3 regions of the Parabacteroides sp. CH2-D42-20 genome follow, and region 3 is predicted to be linked to each of the others. Evidence: riboswitches for the same ligand, from Rfam matches in the RefSeq annotation. Region 3 holds a riboswitch; each other region holds the start of a gene.

Region 1 (4,230 bases), on a different contig from region 3:
TATCGAAGATAATGATTAAAAACCTCATTTTTGATTTTGGCAAGGTCCTCGTAAATCACGATTTGCAACCCATGCTTGAACGATATTTCGGGGATGATGAAGTGTCGCTAATCGGTTTTCACAAGATTCTATCAGATCCGGAATTTATAAACATGTGCGACCGTGGAATAATCCCGTTTGATAAAATGATTGACGGAGCGATAAAAAGGTATCCTGAATATAGTGATGCCTTCACATTTTTCAAAGATAATTATCTTGAAGAGATAACAGGAGAGATTGAAGGTATGCGTGTACTTCTAAAAAAGTTAAAGCAATCCGGATTCAAACTATATGGGTTGACGAACTGGAGCGACACAATCTACCGGGTCATGGAGAAATTCGACATATTCCGGTTACTTGACGGTATGGTAATATCATGTGAGGAACACTTCATCAAGCCTGAAAAGGAAATTTATCTTCGCCTTTGTGACAAATATGGCCTTAAACCGTCGGAATGTTTGTTTGCGGATGACAGAATGGTGAATGTGTTGGGTGCAAAGGCGATTGGAATGGAAGCCGTATTGTTTACAACAACCAAAAAGTATATTTTTGAAATAGAGCGAATTTTCGGGATCAAAATTGAACAATAATAGCTACAGCCAGTGATGGTGATCACGCTCAATGGAAAGATTGTACGCTACCAAAAGCAAATAGGCTTACAGGGCTACGAGGGATTGCCCTTCGGAACGTATCTCATCCGGATAAGTGAGAAAACATTCAAGATCCAACTCTCCAAATAACCGCAAGGCGGGTATGCTTCACACACCCGCCTTTTACATTTGCATATCTCCCGTTTTTTTACGAATATTGCATATCGGTAATCAACAAATAAGATAAACAGGAATATGGGTATCGGGAAATGGATAGGTGGCGTCTTGGGATTTATGGCGTTCGGACCGCTAGGCGCTCTAGCCGGCATTATATTAGGCTCCTTCTTCGAGGAAGGGGCAAATATGACGGGGCAGTCTTTCGGTGGGGGAACCAATTACGATGATGAACATACACGAAGAGACCCATACGCCGGGGAACGTAACAGTTTCCTTTTCTCCATGTTGGTTATGGCATCCTATATCATCCGTGCCGACGGGAAGATCATGCATAGCGAGATGGAATACGTCCGTCAGTTCCTCCGGAGAAACTTCGGCGAGATCGCCGTAAGCCAAGGTGAGGAGATATTGCTAAAGCTTTTCGACCAAGCCAAACGCATGGATCAAGAGAACAACATGGGATTCAAGAATACCATCCGGGAATGCGGAACCCAGATCGCATACAACCTAAGTTATGAGGAGCGGCTGCAATTGCTCGCGTTCCTCGCCGAGATCGCTAAGAGTGACGGGAATGTGTGCGCGGCCGAGATCAATGCCTTGAAAGAGGTAGCGATGGCGATGGGAATGTCTGATAGAGAAGTTGAATCCATGTTGAACCTAAAAGGAAGTTCCTTGGACGATGCCTACAAGGTGCTAGAGATAGAACCGACCGCCACGGACGAGGAAGTCCGTGCCGCCTATCGCCGGATGGCCGTCAAGCATCATCCGGACAAAGTAGCCAGTTTGGGAGAAGACATCCGCAAGGCCGCCAACGAGAAGTTCCAGAAAATAAATGAGGCCAAGGAAAGAATCTATCAATCGAGAGGCTTGAAGTAAGATTCGACAAACAGTATTACTTACGAATTGTCAGCCAATTACATTTACCTTCTTTATGATGTAAATATTCTTTCTCCTAAATAGAAGTGGACAGACATATCATACCTTACAAAAACGCAATCGGCTGTTTATAGAAAAACTTTTTCATATATATTTTCTAAATATTAGAAAACATTCATATCTTTGCCTCCGATTTTAGTAATCAAGCTATCACATAGTTTGGTGAGAGGGAATCCGGTGTGAATCCGGAGCTGTTCCTGCAGCTGTAATCCTCATTAAGTTGGTTAGAAGTTCAAAAGCCACTGTTCCTAAGTCGGAATGGGAAGGTTTCTAACCAGAGGAGAGCCAGAATACCTGCTAAAGTCTTACAATAACATCAAGCTTCCAGGATAGAAGTATGTGTCATACAAAAAACGATTCAATTTATTTTTTGAGACATAACCAGATAGAGGCTTGTTGTTTTATTTTGTGTACAAATAAAACACTATATGAGGCTTTTAGCATTCGCTATTCTGGTGGCATGCGTACAATCCGTATGCGCCCAAAGCATATTGAAAGATCCGAAGGAACTTTCCGTGCTATTGAACGAGGTCGTGGTCACCGGTACGGGTACCGAACACTATCTGAAAGACGCCCCTGTGCAAACAGAGGTAATCACCGGCAAAGCCCTTGACAGTTACCAAGGACGCAGTATGCAAGATATTCTGGAAGGACTGAACGCTTCCATCACCTTCAATCCGAGCGACATGGGTAGTGGCATCCAGATGAACGGATTAGGCAACGATTACATCTTGATCCTTATCAATGGCAAACGGATCAACGGAGATACCGGCGGACAAAACGACTTGAGTATTATCAACCCCGCCAATATCGAACGTATCGAGATCGTAAAAGGTGCCGCCTCTTCCCTGTATGGCTCGGACGCTATCGCCGGTGTTATCAATATTATCACGAAAAAGAACCGGGATAAAGTGAGCCTATCGAATACGACTCGTGTCGGATCATATGGAGATATATTGGAAAGCGTACAAATCGGCTTTGGGCATAAGAGAGTGAATTCCACCACCTCACTTAGTACGACCCATACGGACGGCTGGCGAAATACGACCCAAGAATGGGACCATCACGAGGTAATGGATGGAACCGTGACACGAACCGTAAACCGATCCACGAACTTTACGTTAAGGGAGAACTTAACCTACAAAGTGAACGACCGGCTGAACCTTTCGGCCGATGGCTCTTTTTACCAGAAATGGAATTATCGTCCGCACGGCGCATTCAAGTATTATACCTATGATCAATTCTACCGGAACTTCGATGTGGCCGGAGGAGCTAAATACACATTGGGAGGACTGAATTTTCTTTCGGTAGACCTAACTTATGGTAACTATAGTTATTTCTATAATTACCATCATAAAGATGTTACGAACTTCTTCGATCCGGAGACGGATTTACGTATCACTCGTTATCCCGGAGAACATATTCTGGAAACCTCTCAACAACGTTTCCTAGGACAAGCCAAAAGCGTATTCCATCTCGGGGAAAACAATATCCTAAGCGCCGGACTCGAATATCAATACGATCATTTGAAATCTCCCCGGCGTATCGAGAACGGGAAAGCCTCCGTATTTACGGCTTCCGCTTATGTACAAGACGAATGGAACCCGACGGATCGGTTGAATGTGACGGTAGGTGGGCGCTTCGTCGTGCACCAAGAGTTCGGGGCTACGTTTACCCCTAAAGTCTCCGCCATGTACAAACTAGGCGACTTCAATATCCGAGCCACATACTCAAATGGATTTAAGGCTCCTACCTTAAAGGAGTTGCACGATGATTATATCACGCAGATCGGCGGCGGCCCGTGGAAACATTATTATGGTAATAAGGATTTAAAACCGCAAAAGTCCAATTATTATTCGGCGAGCGTAGAATATCACGCATCGAACCTGCAGATCACGGTAACAGGATTCTACAACCGTATCAAGAACATGATCGCCTTGACCGAGATCCCGACAAGCGCCGAAGACCGATTGGATGAGATCGAGGCCAGCATGCAACACAAGAACTTATCCAAAGCCCGCTCTTTCGGGGGAGATATATCGCTCACCTATCAAATCCTATCTTCCTTGGCTATTGGTGGAGGCTATAGCTATACGGATGCCAAAGCGCAATATACGGATGATCCGGCCGACTCGAATTATATGCTCTACACCCCGATCAACGGAACCTCATTCCATAATGCCAATTGGAAACTAGCATGGAACCATGCGTGGAAAAAGTATAAATTGGATGTCACCTTGTTCGGCCGATACCAATCCACCCGCTTTTATATCACGGACGGTGATGGAAAAAGTTATCAGCTATGGCGATTGAATACCCGTCATAACGTATTGAAAAAGAAAAAATGGAACCTAGATATCAATGTCGGTATCGATAATATCTTCGATTATGTGGATCGTACCCCGTTCGGACGCCATCGTGGAACTACGTCTCCCGGACGGACTTGGTACGCCTCCTTTATCGTGAAATTTCAGAATAAACATAAACT
Region 2 (4,230 bases), on a different contig from region 3:
CCACGTCTGGGAAAGCCTCCTTGACACGCTTGTTCATCACATCGAGTACTTGGGTACGAGCTTCCGGGTAAGCACTCCCGAAATGTACCATCAAGATCGCTAACTTATCTCCCTTTTCCATGCTCTCCCGGATATCGGAAGCGTAAAACTCCCGCCCGGGTTTCGCCCATAATGAACAGGCGAGCCCGAGCAGGAGTGAACAAACAAACATGGATCGTAAAAATCCCCTATACATTATTATATTAGTTAATAGTTGACATGTGACAGTTTACTGCTTGAAACGGACCAGAAGGCTGACGTAATAGGTACGGCCCGGGGTCAATGTAGCGTAATTGTAATTAAAGGGACGATCATCTACATAATCAAAAAGGTTCTCGATACCTACTCCCGGTTCCAACAAGAAATCGCCGGCTCTAAACGTATGGCTCGTATTGAGATTCCACAAGGAATATTTCGGTGCGTATCCATAAGAAGTAGAATAACGTTCCCCTTGGATACGTCCGTTAAAATTCACGTTCAGCTTATACTTATTCCAAGTATGAGACCACATAGCCGCTACCGTACCACTATGCTTAACGGTCTTATCCAAAGGTTCATCCTCGTATACGTTCTTTCCATCCATGAAACTATAGCCACCATTCAAGGTAAAGCCCGCTCCCAGATAACTATTGAAGGTCACGTTAATACCTTTGATCTTCGCTTTATCGATATTCGCACGCATCTGTATCTCATCATAATCCGTACCATGGGCGGTGTTATAAGCATCCCGTTCCGCCGTATCCAATATCTTATAGTTAATCATGCTACGTACGTTATTCATAAAAGCGGACACGGACAAAGAAAAATACCGCATCGTATATTCTGCGCTCAACGTGAAATTGTCGCTCTTCTCCGGGTCCAGATCCGGATTACCGATCGTAAGGCGAGTCGCTCCAGACGCTTTCTTCTCCGATTCCGTATACAACTCTTTCAATTCAGGTGTACGGAAACCAGCCGCATACGATCCGCGGAAATTAAAACCGCCTACCTTATACAGCAAAGCCACGTTAGGAGTCGCATAACTCTTAAAATTCTCATGGTAAATATAGCGCAAACCCGCGTACGCTTGGAAATGCTCATTGATATTGATCTCGTCTTGCGCATAAAGCGCGGTCGTGTACATACTTTTACCCGCTATGTTATCCGTCTCGCTACTCAGTAACTCTTTAATGAACTCCGCACCAGCCGAAAGCTTATTATACTTGCCCAGACGAAAGATTCCCTTGACATTCAAGTTATGGTAATGAATCCGTTTCGTCATATCACTCTCTCCGCTTTTCTTTCCATCAAAGAAATCCTTATACGTACTATGATTGTCCGACAGATAATCAGCGTTCAAATAAGAGTTCTTATTAATCATGTATTGAGCGCCCGCCCCATAAGTGAACGTCTCTTTTCTCATATCATAGTTGGTCGTATTCACTTTATCCATCGGCATCGGACGATCGCTGGAACGTCCGAAGAAAGTACCACGCACATAAAAAGACAAACGATCCGTAACGTCGTACGTGAAACGTTGGTTGATCACGTTCCGGTGAAATCCCTCGGAAGCTTGCTTATTGGTAGGAACCAACTCGCCTTTACTCTCCGTATAGGGATTTAATTGCCAACCATCGGCCCGTTGATATTGATAAGAAGTATATGAACCGAACTTCCCTACATTCACGTCCGCGTTGACCGACTGCAAGAATTGGTTCTTGCTACCATAACGGCTATTGCTCGTCACGTTCACCTTATTGCGGGAATCATCCGTGATGATATTGATAACGCCGGCGATCGCGTCGCTACCATACAAAGCGGAAGCGGCCCCGTTCAAGATCTCTACCCGTTTTACGTTAGACATATCGATACGGGAATAGGTATCATCGCCGGCCAAACGCTTACCGTTTTCCAAGATAACCACGTATTTCTCTGTCAATCCGTTCATATTCATCGTAGCCCCCTGTCCGTTTTCCATAAATACGATACTCGGATTCAGCTTGGTCATCGCATCTTGGAAATTGGTTACGCTCGCCTCTTTCAAGTCTTTTCCCGTAAGCACTTTCACGGGAATAGGGGAATTACTCATGCGGCGATGCGAACCGGTACCGGTTACCACCACTTGATCGATATTCACATACTTTTCTTTCAGCTTAATAACGACATCTTTTTCCGAGTGATCCGTTTGATACACGCCTTGCTCATAGCCAAGGTAAGTCACACGAATACGATGTCTACCATCGGGAAGGTTCAGCTCAAATTTTCCGCTAGCATCCGTGGTTGTACCATTCAAGGATTCCGACACGCGGATATTCGCGCCCGGAATTGGTTCATTACTTTCATCCACGACCTTACCCTGTAAACGTACCTGCGCAAATGATACGTTTATCGCACAACTTACAGCTAAAGCCGCGCACAAACACTTTCTTTTCATAAACGATTTGTTATTATGTATATTTCCGCTTTCCTGACCCCGAGAAAAACAGCAATAAAAACGCTTGGCAGGTTTCCTGACTTACCTCGTAGAAAACGACCTTCCCGTCTTTTACAGACAGTGGTATGAGAAATGTTTTCTACTTTACAAAAGCTTACAGTAGCGGGCACTGCTCCGGATTCACACCGGATTCCCTCTTTATGACGAAACCGGATGGTTTTACGTCATCACCAAAACGGGGGCAAAAGTATGAATTATTTTATATAAACAAAAATATATCCCAGCTTATGTTCTTTAAAAGCTTTACAAAGAGAAGCTTACAACACACCACATCGCCAAAAAGGAAAACAAAAGCAATCATACAAGACACAAAGTTTTCCAAAACTTTTCACAACGCACTACAAATTAACACCTTAACATAATTTAATCAGCAAAAAGTTTTCCAAAAAGAAAATCATATAGTGTAATAAGATACCTTTGCACGCATAATCAATCACAAATTAATCGACATCATGATACAGACAGTTGTTAAACGGGACGGGCGTATCGTTGGCTTCAACGAGGAGAAGATAGTAACCGCTATCCGTAAAGCCATGTTGCATACAGACAAGGGAGAAGATATGCAACTGATTCGCCAGATCACAGATCATATCTCATTCAAGGGAGAACCTCAAATGACCGTAGAGGCGATTCAAGATGCCGTGGAACTGGAATTGATGGCCAGTAGCCGGAAGGACGTAGCGCAGAAATATATCGCTTACCGAAATCAGCGAAGCGTAGCCCGCAAGGCGAAAACACGGGATATGTTCTTGGAGATTATCAATATCAAATCCAACGACATCACCCGTGAGAACGCGAATATGAACGCCGATACACCCGCCGGCATGATGATGAAATTCTCCAGCGAGACCACCAAGCCGTTTGTAGATGACTATTTATTGAGCGAAGAGGTCAAGGAAGCCGTATCTAACAACTACCTCCATATTCATGATAAAGATTATTATCCGACTAAAAGCTTGACCTGCGTACAACACCCGTTGGATCGCATCCTGAAATACGGGTTCTCCGCCGGTCATGGCGAATCACGTCCGGCTAAACGAATCGAAACCGCAAGCATCCTTGGCTGTATCTCTCTAGAGACCGCCCAAAACGAGATGCATGGCGGACAGGCGATACCGGCGTTCGATTTCTACCTAGCACCTTACGTACGTAATAGCTTTATCGAGGAAGTAAAGACCTTAGAGGATTTATACGGACAGGATTTCTCCCACTTATATAATAAGCCTATCGACGATTACCAGACACAGACCTTGGATGGATTAAGCGGTGATAGACGCATTATACAACATGCCATCAACCGCACGGTAAGCCGTGTACACCAATCGATGGAGGCTTTTATCCATAATATGAACACGATCCATTCCCGTGGAGGCAACCAAGTGGTATTCAGCTCCATCAATTATGGGACCGACACCTCGGCGGAAGGTCGTTGCATCATCCGGGAGTTATTAAAAAGCACTTACAGAGGCGTAGGTAACGGCGAGACCGCTATCTTCCCGATCCAGATATGGAAAAAGAAACGAGGCGTAAGCTATCTGCCGGAAGACCGTAACTACGATCTTTACCAATTGGCCTGCAAGGTCACCGCCCGTCGTTTCTTCCCGAACTTCTTGAATCTCGACGCGACCTTCAACCAAAGCGAGGATTGGAAAGCGGACGATCCTCAGCGCTATATCCACGAGGTAGCGACCATGGGATGCCGTACCCGTGTATTCGAG
Region 3 (4,230 bases):
AATAAGATTGTGTTATTTTGATATTTTTGTGCGAAGATGGCGATGATCTTGCTTTTTGTGATAGCTGTTAGGCTTGAAATTGAACTTTTTGTAAAGTGAACTTTGCAAAAATCATACGTTTTGCTTGTCGCACTCTTAAAGAATTATAAAATAGTCTTTAAAATTATCCATCTATGATAATTTGATTAATTTTATGGTGTCACAACGATAAAAAGAAAGCTAAAATGGTTTGAGTGTGATAAATTGAAATAGATAAGAGATTAATAACATTAGCAATATAATATGTAAATTTAAGGTTATGTCAACAGTAAGATTTAGTCAGGTTACATTTGCTACTAAATCGTGGGTAGCAGAAGCATGGGAAAAGATGGTAGTGGAATTGTTTAGCGGCCGTGTCGTAGCGGAAGTCAAACAATTGGATGAAGTATGTGAATCAAAGTGGGAAGTAGAATTGAAGAAGCTTCAAAACGAGGTTCATTCTTTATGTCATCATGCGATCCATCAATTGCTCCCGATAGCCGGCTCTTATCAACAGGCATTACTGGATGACGTTGCCCAAGCCTATACGGTATACGCTCCGGAAGAAGCAGAGTCTATCTTCAACCGGGGAAACCAAGCGATCGAGGATATCAAGGACATGTATCGGGTATTCGCTACAACGCTTGTAAAATGCGTGAGGCGAACCGTAAAGTAAGCGAGTTGGAAGATATGCACGCAAAAGCGATCATGTATCATAATTCAGTGAAACCTTATATGGATACACTTCGTTTCCATATCGATCAGCTTAAGCATATATTGCATGTAGCGTAATAAGATGGGCTGTCCGGGTTTGGTTACTCTCCGGGCAGCCTTCTTCTTTTAGCGAGGTTGGATAATCAGTAGGGAGAAATAGGGGAAATCCTTGGAATGTATAGTGGTGATATCAGTAGTATAATATTCTTTTCCTGTTCCAACATTCTCGAAATAATGAAAAACCGCCTTATCCGCATACTGCCGGATACAAGTATGAATAGCCTCTTGGCAACCCGGTAATTTCATGATGACGATGATCATTCCATTTTCTATTTTTGCCGAAAGTTCATCGAACGACGCAGTCCCGGGGATTACGTTAATTTGCTCCTCTTGTTTTACGATATGTATCCCGGCCAAGGCACCTGCCGCTATAAATGCCGGAATTCCTGCGATTCGATCGACCGGGATTCCTGCTTCCTCGAATTTATCGTATACATATTGTATAGATGAATAAAAACCAGCGTCTCCCTCGGCGACGATCACGATTTGTTTTCCTTTCAAATATTCAGCTTGGGCATCCAGAAACAATTCGTTATAAGCGTTTAACGCATCTGTCCGTTCCTTACTCATTGGCAAAATAAACGGATGGATCAAGGATTCGTCTACCTCAATAGCTTTCAATATATCCGTCGCCCGAGATATGATTCCATGCTTGCCTTGTGTAGCAGGACAATAGATAATATCAGCCTTTTGTAATGTTTTAAGCCCTTTCAGCGTAATTAATTCCGGATCACCGGGACCTAATGAGACGAAGTGAATAGGATGATTCATGTGTATCTGTTTTTATTTGAAACGCAAAAGTCCTTAAAATTGCGGATGTATACAAATATTCTTACTACTTTTGTCGCTGTAATAGGCTCCGCTTATCTCTTTTTCCGGGAGGCGGATTAAAAGGGAACCGGGTGAGAATCCCGGACAGACCACGCTGCTGTGAACTTCTAAACATTCGGACAATACCTTGGCCACTGGTTTCGTAATCGGGAAGGCGTCCAGAATGGAAGTAAGTCAGAAGACCTGCCGGTTCATAAATAAATGTTGCTGTCCCGTGGAGCAGGACGAGAGTAACTGTCAATGATCAACTGTCAATTAAACAAGGATTATGAATAAGTTTATAGCGGGTGGATGCTTGCTTTTATCGGTATTGACTTTATCATGTACTTCAGGTATCCGTGAAAAAGGAGAAATAGGGAAGACGGCTTCCGTAGAGCAATCCGCATTCTCGCAAGAGCAGGTTAAGCCTTTATACGCCCAAGGATTCAAGCTTACCTATGCGGATCAATATGTCTTGGCTGATATTCAAGATCCTCAAAACGAGGAAAGCACCACGTTTCATTATGCGTTCGTAAAAAGAGGTTCGAAACCCACGGGGATTCCCGTTGATTATACGATGATAGAGCTTCCTATCCGAAGTGTTATCTGTATGACTTCCCTGCAATTATCGAATTTTATTAAATTGGGTGCCTTGGATAAGGTCGTTGGGATTACCAGTACACGGCATTTGTTCAATAAAGAGATGAACGAACGCCTGAAAGAAGGTAAAACCGCAAAGATCGGTATAGAGGGAAATTTCGATAACGAGGTTATCATGAGTATGAATCCTGATTTGATCCTTGTATCGCCATTCAAGCGGGGAGGCTATGAGACGCTGAAAGACGTGGGTATCCCCTTGATTCCCCATTTGGGTTATAAGGAGACTACGCCATTGGGACAAGCTGAATGGATCAAGTTCATAGGCTTGTTGTTAGGGGTAGAGAAAGAGGGCAATGAGCGTTTTGCCGCCATTGAGAAGAGGTATAATGAATTAAAGGAACTTACGGCGGATGGCAAGGTTAAAAAATGTCCGATCGTTTTTAGTGGCGAGTTACGGGGTGGAAACTGGTATGCCGTAGGAGGAAAGAGTTTCTTGGCACAGCTTTTCAAGGATGCCGGCGCTGATTATTTCTTGAAAGACGATGAGCGATCCGGTGGTGTTACATTAGACTTCGAGACGGTCTATAACCAAGCGGACGATGCTGATTTCTGGCGTATCGTGAATAGTTTCCCGGGAACGTTTAGCTATGAGGCATTGAAAGAGCAAGATCCTCGTTATGCGGATTTCCGTGCGTTCCGGGAGAAAGGGATTATCTATTGTAATATGAAGAACACGCCGTTTTATGAGAGTATGCCGACAGAACCGGAGATCGTCCTAGCGGATTTGCTTCATATCTTTCATCCGGATTTATTACCGGATCATGAGCCGGTCTATTATTCTCGACTTAAATAAGGAACGCTGATGAAACATTCAAATACCCTATGGATGCTGGCGATTGTCACGGCTATTTTTGTTCTAATCTTTTTGAATTTGGTGTTGGGGTCAGTCTCTATTCCTCTTCAATCGGTTTGGCATATTATCTGGAATTCAGGAAATGAGCCTATTACATGGCAGAATATTATCTGGAAATCCCGACTACCACAGGCATTGACAGCGTTGGTAGCGGGAGCAGGCTTATCCATCAGCGGCTTACAGATGCAAACCGTTTTCCGTAATCCATTGGCCGGACCTTCGGTCTTAGGTATCAGTTCGGGAGCGAGCATGGGTGTCGCTTTCGTGGTGTTGTTAAGCGGTAGTTTAGGGGGCGTTGCCTTGAGTAAACTTGGTTTTATGGGGGAGATCGCCTTATCGATAGCGGCCGTGATCGGTTCCTTATCCGTGATGGCGCTGATCGTGTATGTTTCCCAAAAGGTAAAAGGAAATGTCACGTTGTTGATTATCGGTGTGATGATCGGTTACGTGGCAAACGCCGTGATCGGTGTACTTAAATTCTTTAGCGTCGAGGAGGATATCCGTGCATACGTGATTTGGGGATTGGGTAGTTTCGCCCGTGTTTCCGGTAATCAGATGACGTTGTTCGTGATTCTTATGACAGTCTTGATCCCTCTCTCGTTCCTGCTTATCAAGACCATGAACTTGATGCTTCTTGGGGATAGCTACGCACGCAATTTGGGACTTAATATCAAGCGGGCCCGTTTGTTGGTTATCACCTCGGCCGGGGTCCTTACGGCGATTGTCACGGCTTATTGCGGACCTATTATCTTCTTGGGGCTAGCCGTTCCGCATTTATGCCGGGCCATATTTCAAACTTCCGACCATCGGATTTTAATGCCTGCGGTCTTATTCGCCGGTGCGGCGTTGGCGTTGATCTGTAATTTGATCGCCCGTATGCCGGGGTTCGAGGGAGCGTTACCTGTCAACTCGGTAACCGCTTTAGTAGGTGCTCCTGTAGTGGCCTCGGTATTATTTAGAAAACGAAAGAATGAATTGAACGAGTAAGATGAAACAAGATACGATTCATATTAACGGACTTTCGATCGGTTACCATTCTAAGAGTAGTACAAAGCTGGTAGCTAAAGGTATACACTCTACGATCTATAGTGGTGAATTAACCTGTTTGCTGGGTG

Evidence for each region. Region 3 has a riboswitch for cobalamin ahead of D7V92_RS04735 (ABC transporter substrate-binding protein). Riboswitches for the same ligand answer to the same signal wherever they lie in the genome.
Region 1: linked by a shared signal. The riboswitch ahead of D7V92_RS00425 (TonB-dependent siderophore receptor) and the one ahead of D7V92_RS04735 (ABC transporter substrate-binding protein) in region 3 are both predicted to bind cobalamin.
Region 2: linked by a shared signal. The riboswitch ahead of D7V92_RS00440 (TonB-dependent receptor) and the one ahead of D7V92_RS04735 (ABC transporter substrate-binding protein) in region 3 are both predicted to bind cobalamin.

The regions. Positions count from the first base shown of each region.
Region 1 is NZ_RAYG01000001.1:113,461-117,690, forward strand. It holds gene D7V92_RS00415 (HAD family phosphatase) at 12-629, shown strand; gene D7V92_RS00420 (DnaJ domain-containing protein) at 885-1,682, shown strand; cobalamin riboswitch at 1,862-2,059, shown strand; gene D7V92_RS00425 (TonB-dependent siderophore receptor) at 2,171-4,230, shown strand, end outside.
Region 2 is NZ_RAYG01000001.1:119,583-123,812, forward strand. It holds gene D7V92_RS00435 (sirohydrochlorin cobaltochelatase) at 1-235, opposite strand, end outside; gene D7V92_RS00440 (TonB-dependent receptor) at 269-2,452, opposite strand; cobalamin riboswitch at 2,501-2,702, opposite strand; gene D7V92_RS00445 (anaerobic ribonucleoside triphosphate reductase) at 2,965-4,230, shown strand, end outside.
Region 3 is NZ_RAYG01000005.1:128,704-132,933, reverse strand. It holds gene D7V92_RS04745 (hypothetical protein) at 299-694, shown strand; gene D7V92_RS22415 (hypothetical protein) at 670-810, shown strand; gene D7V92_RS04740 (precorrin-2 C(20)-methyltransferase) at 859-1,563, opposite strand; cobalamin riboswitch at 1,630-1,829, shown strand; gene D7V92_RS04735 (ABC transporter substrate-binding protein) at 1,892-3,055, shown strand; gene D7V92_RS04730 (iron ABC transporter permease) at 3,065-4,102, shown strand; gene D7V92_RS04725 (ABC transporter ATP-binding protein) at 4,104-4,230, shown strand, end outside.